4 regions of the Streptomyces sp. 1222.5 genome follow, and region 3 is predicted to be linked to each of the others. Evidence: riboswitches for the same ligand, from Rfam matches in the RefSeq annotation. Region 3 holds a riboswitch; each other region holds the start of a gene.

Region 1 (3,358 bases), 2.3 Mb from region 3:
GGCGACATCGCGATCGGCGGCGCCGCCCTCGCCGCCGAGGCGGCCGCGCTGGATCTGATCGACGAGTACCGGACGCTGGTCTACCCGGTGCTCCTCGGCGGTGGCATCCCGTTCTTCCCCCGGCACGAGCGCCGCGTGGATCTCGAACTCGTCGAGACCCGCACCTTCAGTTCGCGAGTCGTCTACCTCCGCCACCGAGTGACGCGCTGAGCCGAGTCCCGGAACGCCACCGCACACGATCCGCCCAGCAGGGGCAGGCAACTCCCCCAGGAGGAGCGGGCGCGGGTCAGGACCGGCGTCGTACCCGCAACGGCGCATAGACGAGCAGCGCCGCGAGGAACGCGACGGGGTAGGCGAGGTCGGCGCTGTGCAGGGCCTGGGCGACCGGACCCACGTACAGGCTGGTGCTCATGAACGGCACCGCCACGGCGAAACCGACGACGAACGCGGTGACGGCGGGCCACCACGGCTGCGGCGCGGCTTCCTCCTCCGCCAGGTCGACCGGGCGGTCGCCGCGCGCCCGTGCGCGGGCCACCCAGTCGACGATCACGATCGCGACGAACGCGGGGATCCAGTAGCCGACGAACAACAGCACGTTCTGGAAGCGGGCAGTGGTGTCAGCGGCGTGCATCCACAGCACGAGCGGGAAGCCGAGCGCCGCGGCGAGCGCGGCGGCGACCGGCCGCGGAAGCCGCACTCCGATCGTCTGCAGCGCCAGCGACCCGCTGTAGTCGTTCATGGCGTTGCTGCACAGGGCCGCGACGGCGACCGCGAGGAGTCCGAACGCGCCGAGCGCGCCGCCGCCGAGCAGATGGTCGACACCGCGGGCGGTCTGGTCGGTGAACTCAGCGGCGCCCCACAGACCGAGCGCCTGCACGGCGACGAAGGACACGCTGACACCGAGCAGGGTGCACCAGAACATGCTGGAACGCGACGCCGTGCGGGGCAGGTAGCGGCTGAAGTCACTGGCGTACGGGGCCCACGAGAGCGCGAGACTCAAGGCGATGGTGCAGGTCAGCACGAACGCTCCCGCCTGGTCGGCGCCGTGCACGGTCGCGGCCGTCGCGGGCTGGGTGCCGTGCACGAGCTTCACCGCCAACGCGACGAGCGAGGCGGCGAGCGCGAAGGTCATCACCGTCTGCAGGCGGTGGATCGCCTCGTACCCGATCACGCCGAGCGCCCCTTGGGCCATGAGCATCACCAGGACGCCCAGCCAGAACGGCCAGCCGAACAGCTGGGCCAGCGCGTCGCCCCCGAACAGGCCTATCAGGGCGTCCCAGGCGATGGAGGACAGCCACTGCAGGGTGCCCGGCAGAGCCACGGCCCGTCCGAAGGCCAGCCTCGCCAGCGGGAGTTGGCCCGCCCCGGTCCGGCTGCCCCAGGTTCCCAGGTAGGCCGTGGGCACCGCGCCGAGCACGGTGCCGAGCACCACGGCGAGCAGCGCGGTGGCGAAGTCCAGTCCGAGGGCCGCGCCGACCGTACCGGTGAAGACGCCGGTCATCGTCAGATTGGGGGCGAACCACACGGTGAACAGCCGGCGGGGGCTGCCGTAGCGAGCGTCCTCGGGCACCGGCGCGATGCCGCGCGCCTCCACTCGCAGATCTCCGGGGGCGGTCGGCATCCGGCCGTCGAAGACACCCCGCGACTCGGCGACGGCCGTCTCTTCATGGGCATACGGCAACGACATACGACATCCCTCCGCCAGTCCTAACTGGTTCAGGTTCAACGGGTGTGATCTCAGCCCCCGTGCAGGGGCACCCCGTGTCCAGGTATGCCGGCCAGAATAGCCCGGTCCGGTGACCGGTTCAGGTCGGGGGAGGGGAGGGCCGGCCGGAAGCGTGCGGCGCCCGTCGGCCGACTGCCCGATGCGTGCGCGTGCGTAGTCGGCCGTTGACACTCCGTAAGGGGGCTCGCCGCGTGAGATGCCTCGACGCGTCGGCGCCGTCGTGGGGTGGGCGCGGGCCGCGGAGGCCGGTCCCGCCGGAAGGCGGCGGCACACGCGTGCCGCCGCCTTCCTGGGAATGCCCGACTACCAGCGGCTCCCCTCAGGCCTGCACGAGTACGGTGCACCAGACCTCGTTGTGGTCGCCGATGCCGCAGTCGCCGATCTCCCCGCTGCGGATCTTCGTCCAGACCCCCTTGGCCCGCCAGTGCCAGGTGCCGACCCGCGAGAACCGCTCGTGGTAGCCGTGCGTGGCGAACGTGAAGGCGTCGACGTCCTTGCCGGTGCCGTTGCCGCCCCGCGTTCCGTTGCCGAACGACTCCTGCTTGCACTTCGCGTGCTTGAACTCGCTCCCGGTGCCGCCGCCCCAGTTCCACACGTCGCAGTAGTGCGGGCCCTCGCCGAGACTCATCGTGTAGTGCATCGTCTCGCCGGTCCGGTTCTTCACCGCGCCGCACAGGGGACCCACACAGCCGTCCGCGGAGGCGGTCGTCGCCCCCGCGACGACCGCTCCGGACGCCATGAAGGCGGTCGCGACGACGGCGACGGCCGTCCGGTTGGCTCGGGACATTATCTTGCGCATGACAATTCCATTCTCTTGTTGCGTCGGGTTGGTCACGTCTGACGCGACTGCCGGCGGGGCGGGCGGACACGCCGCTCCCGGGAAGGCTCCGGGAGCGGACGTCGGTGTTCCCCCTGCACGCGGTGCTTGCCGCGATCCGCCTGACGGCATGTGAGGTGAGGATCTACGGTGAACCTTGCGGAAACCTTGTGACGGCTGCCCGGCCGGCGGCCCCGGAGCGAACGACGGAGGACTGAGGGCATGCCGGCCCTGCCCGGCGGACGAACACCCCACCGCGTGAAGCCCGTTCCCTCCTCCCTCCCGCGTGAGGCGCGATGAACCTGCACCTGCTCGGACCCTTGGAACTGCGCGTCACGGGGCGCGCGGTCGACATCGGGGAGCCGCGTCGCCGAGCGGTCCTCGCGGCGCTGGCGGCCGACACCGGCCGACCGGTCCCCGCGAGCACGCTGGTGGACCGGGTCTGGGACACCGCCGCGCCCGACGGCGCCCGCTCGGCCCTCTACTCCCACATCAGCCGTCTGAGGCGGCTGTTCGACGGCGCGGCATCCACGGACGGCGTGGCGCCCACGGCAGGCGGTGACGGGGCAGCCGTACCCGGTACGCCGCTTCGCATCGCACGCACCTCCGGCGGATACGTCCTGGAGGCGGACCTACACGCCGTCGACTTGCTCCGTTACGGTATCTCCGGGCCGGGCACACCCAGGGCGGAGAGGAAGCCCGAGAGGGCCTGGGCGGCGGAGACCGGTTCGTCCGGGTCGTAGCCCCGGAGATCGACGTAGAGCTGTCCGTCGGGGAAGGAGTCACGCATCTGGTGGGCCCAGCGCACCGCCAGC
Region 2 (3,358 bases), 1.8 Mb from region 3:
GCGGTGCGCGCAGGCCCAGGGGTACCTCCCCGACACCGCGGGGAGCGACAGCCCGGCCACACCCGGGCCGCCGCTCCCCGCACCGCTCAGTCGGCGATCGGCAGGTACACCCGGTTGCCCGCTGCCGCGAACTCCTTCGACTTCTGCGCCATGCCCTCCTCGATCTCGGCCTTGCTGCCGCCGTGTTCGCGGCGGATGTCCTGCGAGATCTTCATGCTGCAGAACTTGGGGCCGCACATGGAGCAGAAGTGGGCCGTCTTGGCGGGCTCCGCCGGGAGGGTCTCGTCGTGGAACTCCCGTGCCGTATCGGGGTCCAGGGCGAGGTTGAACTGGTCCTCCCACCGGAACTCGAAGCGTGCGTCGGACAGCGCGTCGTCCCACTCCTGCGCGCCCGGGTGGCCCTTCGCGAGATCGGCCGCGTGGGCGGCGATCTTGTAGGTGATGACACCGGTCTTGACGTCGTCCCGGTTGGGCAGGCCCAGGTGCTCCTTGGGCGTGACGTAGCAGAGCATCGCCGTGCCCCACCAGGCGATCATCGCGGCACCGATGCCGGAGGTGATGTGGTCGTACGCCGGCGCGACGTCCGTCGTCAGCGGGCCGAGCGTATAGAACGGAGCTTCATCGCAGATCTCCTGCTGAAGGTCGATGTTCTCCTTGATCTTGTGCATCGGGACGTGCCCCGGGCCCTCGATCATCGTCTGTACGTCGAAACGCCTGGCGATGCGGTTGAGTTCCCCGAGCGTGCGCAGCTCCGCGAACTGTGCCTCGTCGTTGGCGTCCGCGATGGAGCCGGGCCGCAGGCCGTCGCCCAACGAGTACGTGACGTCGTAGGCGGCGAGGATCTCGCACAGTTCCTCGAAGTTCTCGTACAGGAACGACTCCTTGTGGTGCGCCAGGCACCACGCGGCCATGATCGAACCGCCGCGGGAGACGATGCCGGTCTTGCGGTTGGCCGTCAGCGGTACATGCGCGAGCCGCACCCCGGCGTGGACGGTCATGTAGTCCACACCCTGTTCGGCCTGCTCGATGACGGTGTCCTTGTAGATCTCCCAGGTCAGTTCCTCGGCCCTGCCGTCGACCTTCTCCAGGGCCTGGTACAGCGGCACGGTGCCGATGGGCACGGGGGAGTTGCGCAGCACCCACTCGCGGGTGGTGTGGATGTTGCGCCCGGTGGAGAGGTCCATGACCGTGTCGGCGCCCCAGCGGGTCGCCCAGGTCATCTTCTCGACCTCCTCCTCGATGGAGGACGTCACGGCCGAGTTGCCGATGTTGGCGTTCACCTTCACCAGGAAGCGCTTACCGATGATCATCGGCTCGATCTCCGGGTGGTTGACGTTGGCCGGCAGCACGGCGCGGCCGGCTGCGATCTCCTCGCGGACGACCTCCGGAGACACGTTCTCCCGGATGGCCACGTACTCCATTTCCGGCGTGGTCTCCCCGCGGCGCGCGTACGCGAGCTGGGTCACCGCCTCACCGCGACGACCGCGGCGCGGCTGACGCGGACGCCCGGGGAAGACCGCGTCCAGGTTCCGCAACCCGCCGCGCGGCGAGGTGTGCTTGATGCCGTCGTCCTCGGGACGGACGGGACGGCCCGCGTACTCCTCGGTGTCGCCGCGGCCGACGATCCAGTTCTCCCGCAGCGGCGCCAAGCCCCTGCGGACGTCGGTTTCGACGAGCGGATCCGTGTACGGGCCGGATGTGTCGTACAGCGTGACCGACTGCCCGTTGGTGAGGTGCACCTGACGGACCGGCACCCGCATGTCGGGGCGCGAACCCTCGACGTACGCCTTGTGCCAGCCGATGGACTTCCCGGCCTCCTGGGTCTTCTCACCCTGAACGGAGGCAGGCGTGCGTGCGTCCTTGTTGGTCATGAGACCTACTCCCTACGCCGGCATTACCCGGTAACAGGTTCGGCGGTCGACGCAGCGGCTTCCGTCGGCCGATGCTTCCCGTGAGACGTCGTTCCACGTGAAACATCGCGAATACGGAGGTCAGCGCCCTCTCAGCCCGGTGCTCCGAGCTCCCGCGTGTGCAAAGGTGCCTCCACGCTAGCGTCATATGTGGCGCGGTGAACAGTGGGCCCCTGCCGTTCTTGCGATGATCTGGTGGTGACCAGGATGGAGCAGTACCCGTACCAGCCGCCCGAGCCGCGCCGCCCGGACAGCCCGGCAGCGGGCAGCCGACGAGGGGACGAGCGCGCCCACGGGCAGGAAGCGGGTGACGGGCACGGCCACCCTCACCACGGCCACGACGAGGCGCACACCCGCCCTCAGACGCTCGGTCACAGCCACAGCCATGGGCCCGCCGCGCCCGTCTCCCGGCATCTGCGCAAGGTCATCGCGGCGATCCTGGTGCCGTTCACCGCGGCGGTCCTCGTCGGCCTGGTGGTGCTGTGGCCCGGGGGAGCGCCGTCGCACAAGCGCACCGGCGTCGGCTTCGACCGGCAGACCCAGCAGGCCACGGTGACCCGGGTCGTCGAGGTGAGTTGCAAGTCGGTGAACGCCTCCGGTGGCACCCCGGCCGGCGACACCTCGACCGCCGAGGGCGGCGCCGGGGCACAGGAGACGGGCGGCACCTGCAAGAAGGCGACCATCCGTGTCGACACCGGGAAGGACGAGGGCCGTACGTTCACCGAGATCGTGCAGCCCGACCAGTCACGGCAGTTGCACCAGGGTGAGAAGGTCGTGGTCGCCTACGAGCCCGCGGCACCCAAGAACCTGCAGTACTCCGTGGCGGACGTGAACCGGAAGTTCCCGATGGCGCTGCTCGCCGGGATCTTCGCGATCGCGGTCGTCGTGGTGGGCCGGCTGCGCGGGGTCATGGCGCTGGTCGCGCTGGCCGTGAGTTTCATGGTGCTCACCTTCTTCATCCTGCCCGCGATCCTTCAGGGCTCGAATCCCCTGCTGGTGGCCGTCGTCGGGGCGAGCGCGATCATGCTCATCGCGCTCTACATGTGCCACGGGCTGTCGGCCCGGACGTCGGTCGCGGTGCTCGGCACCCTGGTCTCCCTCCTGCTGATCGGCGTCCTCGGCTCGGAGTTCATCGACTGGGCCGCCCTGACCGGCAACACGGACGACAACACCGGTCTGATCCATGGGCTCTACCCGTCGATCGACATGAGCGGCCTGCTGCTGGCCGGCGTCATCATCGGCTCGCTCGGCGTGCTGGACGACGTCACCGTGACGCAGACGTCGGCGGTCTGGGAACTGCACGAGGCCAATCCGGCGATGGGCTGGCGCGGGTTGTACCGGGCCGGCATCCGCATCGGCCGCGACCACATCGCATCCGTCGTCAACACCCTGGTCCTCGCCTACGCCGGTGCCGCGCTGCCGCTGCTGCTGCTGTTCTCCATCGCGCA
Region 3 (3,358 bases):
GGCGGGCGCGAGCGCGGGCAGGGTGACCTTGCGCCAGGCCGTGAGCGGTGAGGCGCCCAGCATCCGGGCGGCCTCCTCCTGGCGGGGGTCGAGCTGGGACCAGAGCCCGCCGACCGTGCGGACGACGACCGCGTAGTTGAAGAAGACGTGGGCCAGCAGGATCGCCCACACCGTGGTGTCCAGCCGTACCCCCCACAGCTCGTCCAGCAGCCCGTTGTGGCCGACCAGCGCCAGGAAGGCGCTGCCGACGACGACGGTGGGCAGCACGAACGGAACCGTGACGACGGCCCGCAGCAGCTGTTTGCCCGGGAAGTCGAGGCGGGCGAAGACATGGGCGGCGGGCAGCGCGAGCAGCAGGGTGAGCGCGGTGGAGGCGAGCGCCTGCCAGGTGGTGAACCACAGCACGTGCCGGATGTCCGGCTGGGTGACCACGTCCACGATCCGCCCGAATCGCCAGGCGCCGTCCGCCTTCAGCCCGCGCGTGACGATCGCGGCCACGGGCCAGGCGAAGAACAGCGCGAAGAACGCGACGGGCAGGGCCATCAGGCCGAGCCGCGCCGCGCTCCCCCGCCGGGACACGGCTACCTCAGTACGAGCGACGTCCACGACTTGACCCACTGGTCGCGGTTGGCGGCGATCTTCCCGGGCGCCATGGTCTCGGGGTGCTCGGCGGCCGGGCCGTACTCGGTGAACTCGGTGGGCACCCCGGCTCCCCGCACCACCGGGTAGACGTACATGTTCAGCGGCATGTCCTCCTGGAACTCCTTGGAGACCAGGAAGTCGATGAACGCCTTGCCGCCCTTGGTGTTCCGCGCGTTGTCGAGCAGCCCGGCGAACTCGATCTGCCGGAAGCAGGTGCCGGTGGCGACTCCGGTCGGGGCGGTGCCGGGCCGCTTCTTGGCGTAGATCACCTCGGCGGGCGGCGAGGAGGCGTACGAGACCACGAGCGGGCGGTCACCGCCGGCCTTCCTGCCTCCGGTGGAGCCGGAGAACTCCTGGGAGTAGGCCTGCTCCCAGCCGTCGACCACCTTGACGCCGTTGGCCTTGAGCTTCTTCCAGTAGTCCTGCCAGCCCTGGTCGCCGTACTCGGCGGCGCTGCCGAGCAGGAAGCCGAGGCCGGGCGAGGAGGTGGCCGCGTTCTCGGTGACGAGGAGGTTCTTGTACGCGGGCTCGGCGAGGTCCGCGAAGGTCCGCGGCGGGGCCAGCTTGTGCTTGCTGAACCAGGCCTTGTCGTAGTTGACGCAGATGTCGCCGTAGTCGACGGGCGTGACCCGGTGCTTGTCCTTGTCCAGCTGGTACGGGGCGCCGACCTTGTCGAGGCCCTTGGCCGTGTAGGGCTGGAACAGCCCGTTGTCGAGGGCGCGGGAGAGCAGGGTGTTGTCGACGCCGAAGAAGACGTCGCCCTGCGGATGGTCCTTGGTCAGGATGGCCTTGTTGACGGCCTGGCCGGCGTCGCCGTCCTCGAGGATCCTGAGCTTGTAGCCGGACTGCTTCTCGAAGTCCCGTTGCACCTTCTTGGAGACGGCCCACGAGTCGTGGCTGACCAGGGTAACGGTCCTGCTGTCACCGGACGCCTTGCTCTCGCCGGAACCGCACGCGGACAGGCTGATCAGGCCGAGCCCGACCGCCACGGCCACCAAGGTCTTGTTGTGCACTGGATGTCCTCCTGGGGTTGGCCAGGAAGAGACGCGGCCCCGCCCGGGTCCCGCGAGGGGGCCCGGGCAGGGCGCAACAGCTTGAGTGAAAGACCGAACTTCCTACCCAGAATGACCTGGGCGAGGTTCAGAGGGTCTGCGGCCCGGTTGCCGCACTCTCAGCGCTGTGGCGCTCCCCTGTCGGAATATGAGGTTGTCGGAACGTGGCCAGATTACCGCTCGGTCGCGGCGAGCTGACCGCAGGCTCCGTCGATCTCCTGGCCACGGGTGTCCCGGACCGTGACGGGTACGCCGTGCGCGGCGATGGCCTCGACGAACGCCTTCTCGTCCTCCGGCCGGGAGGCGGTCCACTTGGAACCGGGAGTCGGGTTGAGCGGGATCAGGTTGACGTGCACCGGCTTGCCCTTGAGCAGCCGGCCGAGCCGGTCGCCGCGCCAGGCCTGGTCGTTGATGTCCCGGATCAGCGCGTACTCGATCGACAGCCGGCGGCCGCTCTTCTCGACGTAGTCGAACCCGGCGTCCAGCACCTCGCGCACCTTCCACCGCGTGTTCACGGGGACGAGGGTGTCGCGCAGCTCGTCGTCGGGGGCGTGCAGGGAGATCGCGAGCCGGCACTTGAAGCCCTCGTCGGCGAACCGGTGGATGGCCGGCACCAGCCCGACGGTGGAGACGGTGATACCGCGCTGGGACAGACCGAGCCCGTCCGGGGCCGGATCGGTCAGCGCGCGGATGGCGCCCACGACCCGCTTGTAGTTGGCGAGCGGCTCGCCCATCCCCATGAAGACGATGTTGGACAGCCGCGCCGGACCGCCGGGCACCTCGCCGTCGCGCAGCGCCCGCATGCCGTCCACGATCTGGTGGACGATCTCGGCGGTGGACAGGTTCCGGTCGAGGCCGGCCTGGCCGGTGGCGCAGAACGGGCAGTTCATCCCGCACCCGGCCTGCGAGCTGATGCACATGGTGACCCGGTCCGGGTACCGCATCAGCACGGACTCCACGAGCGTCCCGTCGAACAGCCGCCACAGCGTCTTGCGCGTGGTCCCCTGGTCGGTCGACAGATGCCGTACGACGGTCATCAGCTCCGGGAACAGCGCCTCCTGCAGCCTGCCGCGCGCCCCGGCGGGGATGTCGGTCCACTGCTCGGGGTCGTGCGCGTACCGCGCGAAGTAGTGCTGCGAGAGCTGCTTGGCACGGAACGGCTTCTCCCCGATCTCGGCCACCGCGTCCTTGCGCTCGGCGGGCGAGAGGTCGGCGAGATGCCGCGGCGGCTTCTTGGCTCCGCGCGGCGCGACAAAGATGAGTTCTCCGGGCTTAGGCATGGCTGTACCAGTGTCGCAGATCCAATTGGGTGACCTGCGGGTGTCGGGCTGGACACCTGTCGCTGGCGGTCGTCGTCTGTCGCCGCTGATCCCCCTCGGACGGCCCAGAGACGGCCCAGAAACAGCGCGGGATAACGCGTTGACCTGGCTGTGGAGGTGGGGTGTGATCACCCTATGGGTCCTGGCAACAGCGAGACGGATGCAGGCGTGGCCGACGACATGATCGTCGCTGGGCGGATCATCATCGGGCTGAAGACGCTACGTGATCACCTCGGCTGCTCTCTGCATGAAGCCCTCGACGCCTACGTCGCACGCTACGAGGTGCTGCGACGGGAACGTCCGGCCGACTTCACCAAGAGCCACGAGGAGTACTGGGCGAACTTC
Region 4 (3,358 bases), 3.5 Mb from region 3:
CACCGTGAAACCGTCGTCGACCAGCGTCTCCGCCGCGTCCAGCAGCTCCACCGGGTCCGGCAGGAGGGTCCGCTCGTCGGCGATGACCTCCAGCTTGACCAGGTCGGTGCCCAGTGCCTCCCGGGCGAGGCGCGCGGTCAGCACGGCCTCCCCGGCGGTGAAACAGCCCGCCGTGTTCGGCAGCACGCGGATGCCCAGCTTCTCCAGCACCGACAGCACCGAGCCGTGCACGGACGGGTCCACCCGCCGCATCGCGACCGTGGTCAGCCCGGTGCCGGAGGCGGTCAGCGCCCGCTCCAGCACGTCCAGACTGGGCGCGCCGCCCGTGCCCATGATCAGCCGGGAGTCCAGGTGCACACCGCCCAGGACGAAGGGGTCGTCGGCCATCGGTTCAGCCTCCCTGGACTGCGGTGAGTACTTCGACGCGGTCGCCCTCGGCGAGCGCGGTGGTCGCCCACTGGCCGCGCGGCACGACCGTCTCGTTGACGGCGGCGGCCACCCCGGAGGGCGCCGCGGTGAGGGTGCGGACGAGGGCGTCGAGAGCGGTGCCCGGGGCGATCTCGCGGTGCTCCCCGTTGACGGAGACGGTGAGGCTGAGGGTCATGCGGACTGCTCCATGAGACGTGCGGGCCGCTCCGGCGGCGGGGCGGTGAAACGCTGGGGCGTGAACGGGCGGGCCTCCTCGGGGAGGTCACCGGTGGCCAGCGCGTGCGCCAGCACGTCCCCGGTGACCGGCGTGAGCAGCACGCCGTTGCGGTAGTGCCCGGTGGCCAGCAGCAGTCCGTCCAGGCCGGACGGGCCGAGCAGCGGGGCGTTGTCGGGGGAGCCGGGCCGCAGTCCGGCCCGGGTCTCGGTCAGCGGGAGCTCGGTGATGCCCGGGACCAGCTCGTGGGCGTCGCGCAGCAGCTCGTACACGCCCCCCGCCGTGACCGTCGTGTCCCAGCCCAGCTCCTCGGTGGTGGCGCCGACGACCAGCTCGCCGTTCTCGCGCGGCACCAGGTAGACCTGGCTGCCGCGGACCACGGCCCGCACGGTCCGGCTCAGGAACGGCGCGAACCGCCGGGGCACGGCCAGCCGCAGCACCTGCCCCTTCACCGGACGGACCGGCGGCAGCAGCGCGTCCGGCACGCCCGCGAGGCGCCCGCTCATGCTTCCGCCGGCGAGCACCACCTGCTCCGCGCGCAGCTCGGTGCCGTCCGCCGTGGTGACGCCGGCGGCCCGCTCGCGCACGACGTCGAGCCGCTCGGCCCAGGTGCGGTGGAAGACCACCCCGGCGTGCTCGCACGCGGCCACCAGGGCCGTCGCCAGCCGCCGCGGGTCGATCTGATGGTCGCCGTCGACCCGCAGTCCGCCGCGCACCACGGGCGCCAGCATCGGCTCGAGACGCCGGCAGTCGCGCCCCGACAGCCACTCCGACTCCAGGCCCGAGCGCTGCTGGAGCGCGTGCAGTTCCCGCAGGTGGGCGCGGTCGTCGGCGTCCAGCGCGACCGCGAGGGTGCCGCACCGGCGGTAGCCCAGGTCGTGGCCGGTCAGCTCGGACAGCTCGGCCGCGAAGCCGGGATAGCGGCGCGCCGACTCCAGGTTCAGGGCGAGCAGCGTCTCCTCGCCGTAGTGCAGTTCCGTGACCGCGGCGAGCATCCCCGCAGCGACCCGCGCGGCCCCGCCGCCGGGCTCGGGGTCCACCACGGCCGTGGTGAGCCCGCGCTGCGCCGCGCGCCAGGCCGTGACCAGACCGATGATCCCGCCCCCGATGACGAGGACGTCGGACGTACGTGACGACATGGGCGTCCAGCCCCTCCCTTCGCCGGCATGACCCGGATCAGGTTCGTACGGTCGGAGGCCGCCAGCCTCCCTCTCAGCCCGGTGCGTCCGGGCTCCCGCGAGTGCTTGTACGGTGGCCACCCTAGCCCGCCCCGCTCGTCACCCGTAAGGGAGCCCTCCGTCATGCACCGCTCGCTCGACGGTCTGATCCTCGCCCCCGTCGCGGACCAGGCCCCAGGTCAGGTGGGTACCCGCACCCGGTTCGCCTACCACGAGAAGGACGGCGAGGTCTGGGCGGAGTACGCGGGCGGCGAGGTCGTGCGCGGCCATCTGGTCGGGACCCGCGAGGGCGACCGGCTGGACTTCCGGTACGTGCAGCTGCGCACCGACGGGACCACGGCCTGCGGGCACTGCGTGTCCACCGTCGTGGAGCTGCCCGACGGCCGGCTGCGGCTGGAGGAGACCTGGGAGTGGGAGTCCGCTCCGGGCAGCGGTACGAGCGTTGTGGAGCAGGTCACCGAGCACGCCCCCTGACTGACGTTTCGTCAGTTGTCTATGGTGATCGGGTGAGCGAGCAGACACCGCAACAGGGCACGTCACAGGAACGGCGCGTGGTCGTCGTGGGCGCGGGCATGGCCGGGGTGCAGACCGCGGTCGCCCTGCGGGAACAGGGCTTCGAGGGAGCCGTGACCGTCATCGGCGCCGAACCGCACCAGCCGTACGACCGGCCGCCGCTGTCCAAGGCCGTGCTGCTCGGCACGGCCGAGGGCTCCGCCTTCGACGTCGACTTCGAATCCCTCGGCGTCGAGCTTCGGCTCGGCTGCGAGGCGCAGGGCCTGCGCCCCGCCGCACGCGTGCTGGACACCGAGGCGGGCCCGGTGCCCTACGACGTCCTGGTCCTGGCCACCGGCGCCGAACCCATCACCCTGCCCGGCACCGAGGGCGTACCCGGCGTGCACCTGCTGCGCACCCTGGACGACGCCGAACGGCTTCGGCCCGTGCTGCTCCGGCAGCACGACATCGTGGTCGTCGGCGCCGGCTGGATCGGCGCCGAGTTCGCCACGGCCGCCCGGGAGGCGGGCTGCGCGGTGACCGTCGTCGAGGCCGCCGACCGGCCGCTCGCGGGTGCCCTGCCCGCCGAGGTGGCCGCGCCCATGGCCGCCTGGTACGCCGACAGCGGGGCCGAACTGCGCACCGGCGCGCGCGTGGAGCGCGTCGAACCGGGCGCGGTGGTGCTGACCGACGGCACCCGGCTGCCCGCGGGCGCCGTCGTCGTCGGCATCGGCGCCCGCCCGGCCACCGGCTGGCTGGCCGGCTCCGGCATCGAGCTGGGGCCGCACGGCGAGGTCGTCGCCGACGCCCGCCTGCGCACCGGGGCCGAGGACGTGTACGCGGTCGGCGACTGCGCCTCCTTCCCCTCCGCCCGCTACGGCGAGCGGCTGCTCGTCCACCACTGGGACAACGCCCTCCAGGGGCCCCGCACGGTCGCCGCGAACATCCTCGGCGAGACCCCGGCGCTCTACGACCCGGTGCCGTACTTCTGGTCCGAGCAGTTCGGCCGCTTCGTGCAGTACGCCGGGCACCACGCCGCGGCGGA

What was found. Region 3 has a riboswitch for thiamine pyrophosphate ahead of BLW57_RS12060 (thiamine ABC transporter substrate-binding protein). Riboswitches for the same ligand answer to the same signal wherever they lie in the genome.
Region 1: another riboswitch for thiamine pyrophosphate. It lies ahead of BLW57_RS01980 (purine-cytosine permease family protein); the one in region 3 lies ahead of BLW57_RS12060 (thiamine ABC transporter substrate-binding protein).
Region 2: another riboswitch for thiamine pyrophosphate. It lies ahead of thiC (phosphomethylpyrimidine synthase ThiC); the one in region 3 lies ahead of BLW57_RS12060 (thiamine ABC transporter substrate-binding protein).
Region 4: another riboswitch for thiamine pyrophosphate. It lies ahead of thiO (glycine oxidase ThiO); the one in region 3 lies ahead of BLW57_RS12060 (thiamine ABC transporter substrate-binding protein).

What each region holds. Positions count from the first base shown of each region.
Region 1 covers NZ_FNSZ01000001.1:394,962-398,319, reverse strand. Annotated here, with positions in the region: gene BLW57_RS01985 (dihydrofolate reductase family protein) at 1-210, shown strand, start outside; gene BLW57_RS01980 (purine-cytosine permease family protein) at 287-1,687, opposite strand; TPP riboswitch at 1,677-1,772, opposite strand; gene BLW57_RS01975 (hypothetical protein) at 2,046-2,525, opposite strand; gene BLW57_RS01970 (AfsR/SARP family transcriptional regulator) at 2,840-3,286, shown strand; partial or broken gene BLW57_RS42065 (hypothetical protein) at 3,202-3,358, opposite strand, start outside.
Region 2 covers NZ_FNSZ01000001.1:4,519,127-4,522,484, reverse strand. Annotated here, with positions in the region: gene thiC (phosphomethylpyrimidine synthase ThiC) at 87-1,871, opposite strand; TPP riboswitch at 1,864-2,037, opposite strand; gene BLW57_RS20235 (YibE/F family protein) at 2,118-3,358, shown strand, end outside.
Region 3 covers NZ_FNSZ01000001.1:2,723,337-2,726,694, forward strand. Annotated here, with positions in the region: gene BLW57_RS12055 (ABC transporter permease) at 1-543, opposite strand, end outside; gene BLW57_RS12060 (thiamine ABC transporter substrate-binding protein) at 582-1,655, opposite strand; TPP riboswitch at 1,737-1,844, opposite strand; gene rlmN (dual-specificity RNA methyltransferase RlmN) at 1,868-2,974, opposite strand; gene BLW57_RS12070 (hypothetical protein) at 3,182-3,358, shown strand, end outside.
Region 4 covers NZ_FNSZ01000001.1:6,247,766-6,251,123, forward strand. Annotated here, with positions in the region: partial or broken gene BLW57_RS28220 (thiazole synthase) at 1-387, opposite strand, end outside; gene thiS (sulfur carrier protein ThiS) at 392-604, opposite strand; gene thiO (glycine oxidase ThiO) at 601-1,782, opposite strand; TPP riboswitch at 1,780-1,891, opposite strand; gene BLW57_RS28235 (avidin-fold protein) at 1,945-2,295, shown strand; gene BLW57_RS28240 (NAD(P)/FAD-dependent oxidoreductase) at 2,328-3,358, shown strand, end outside.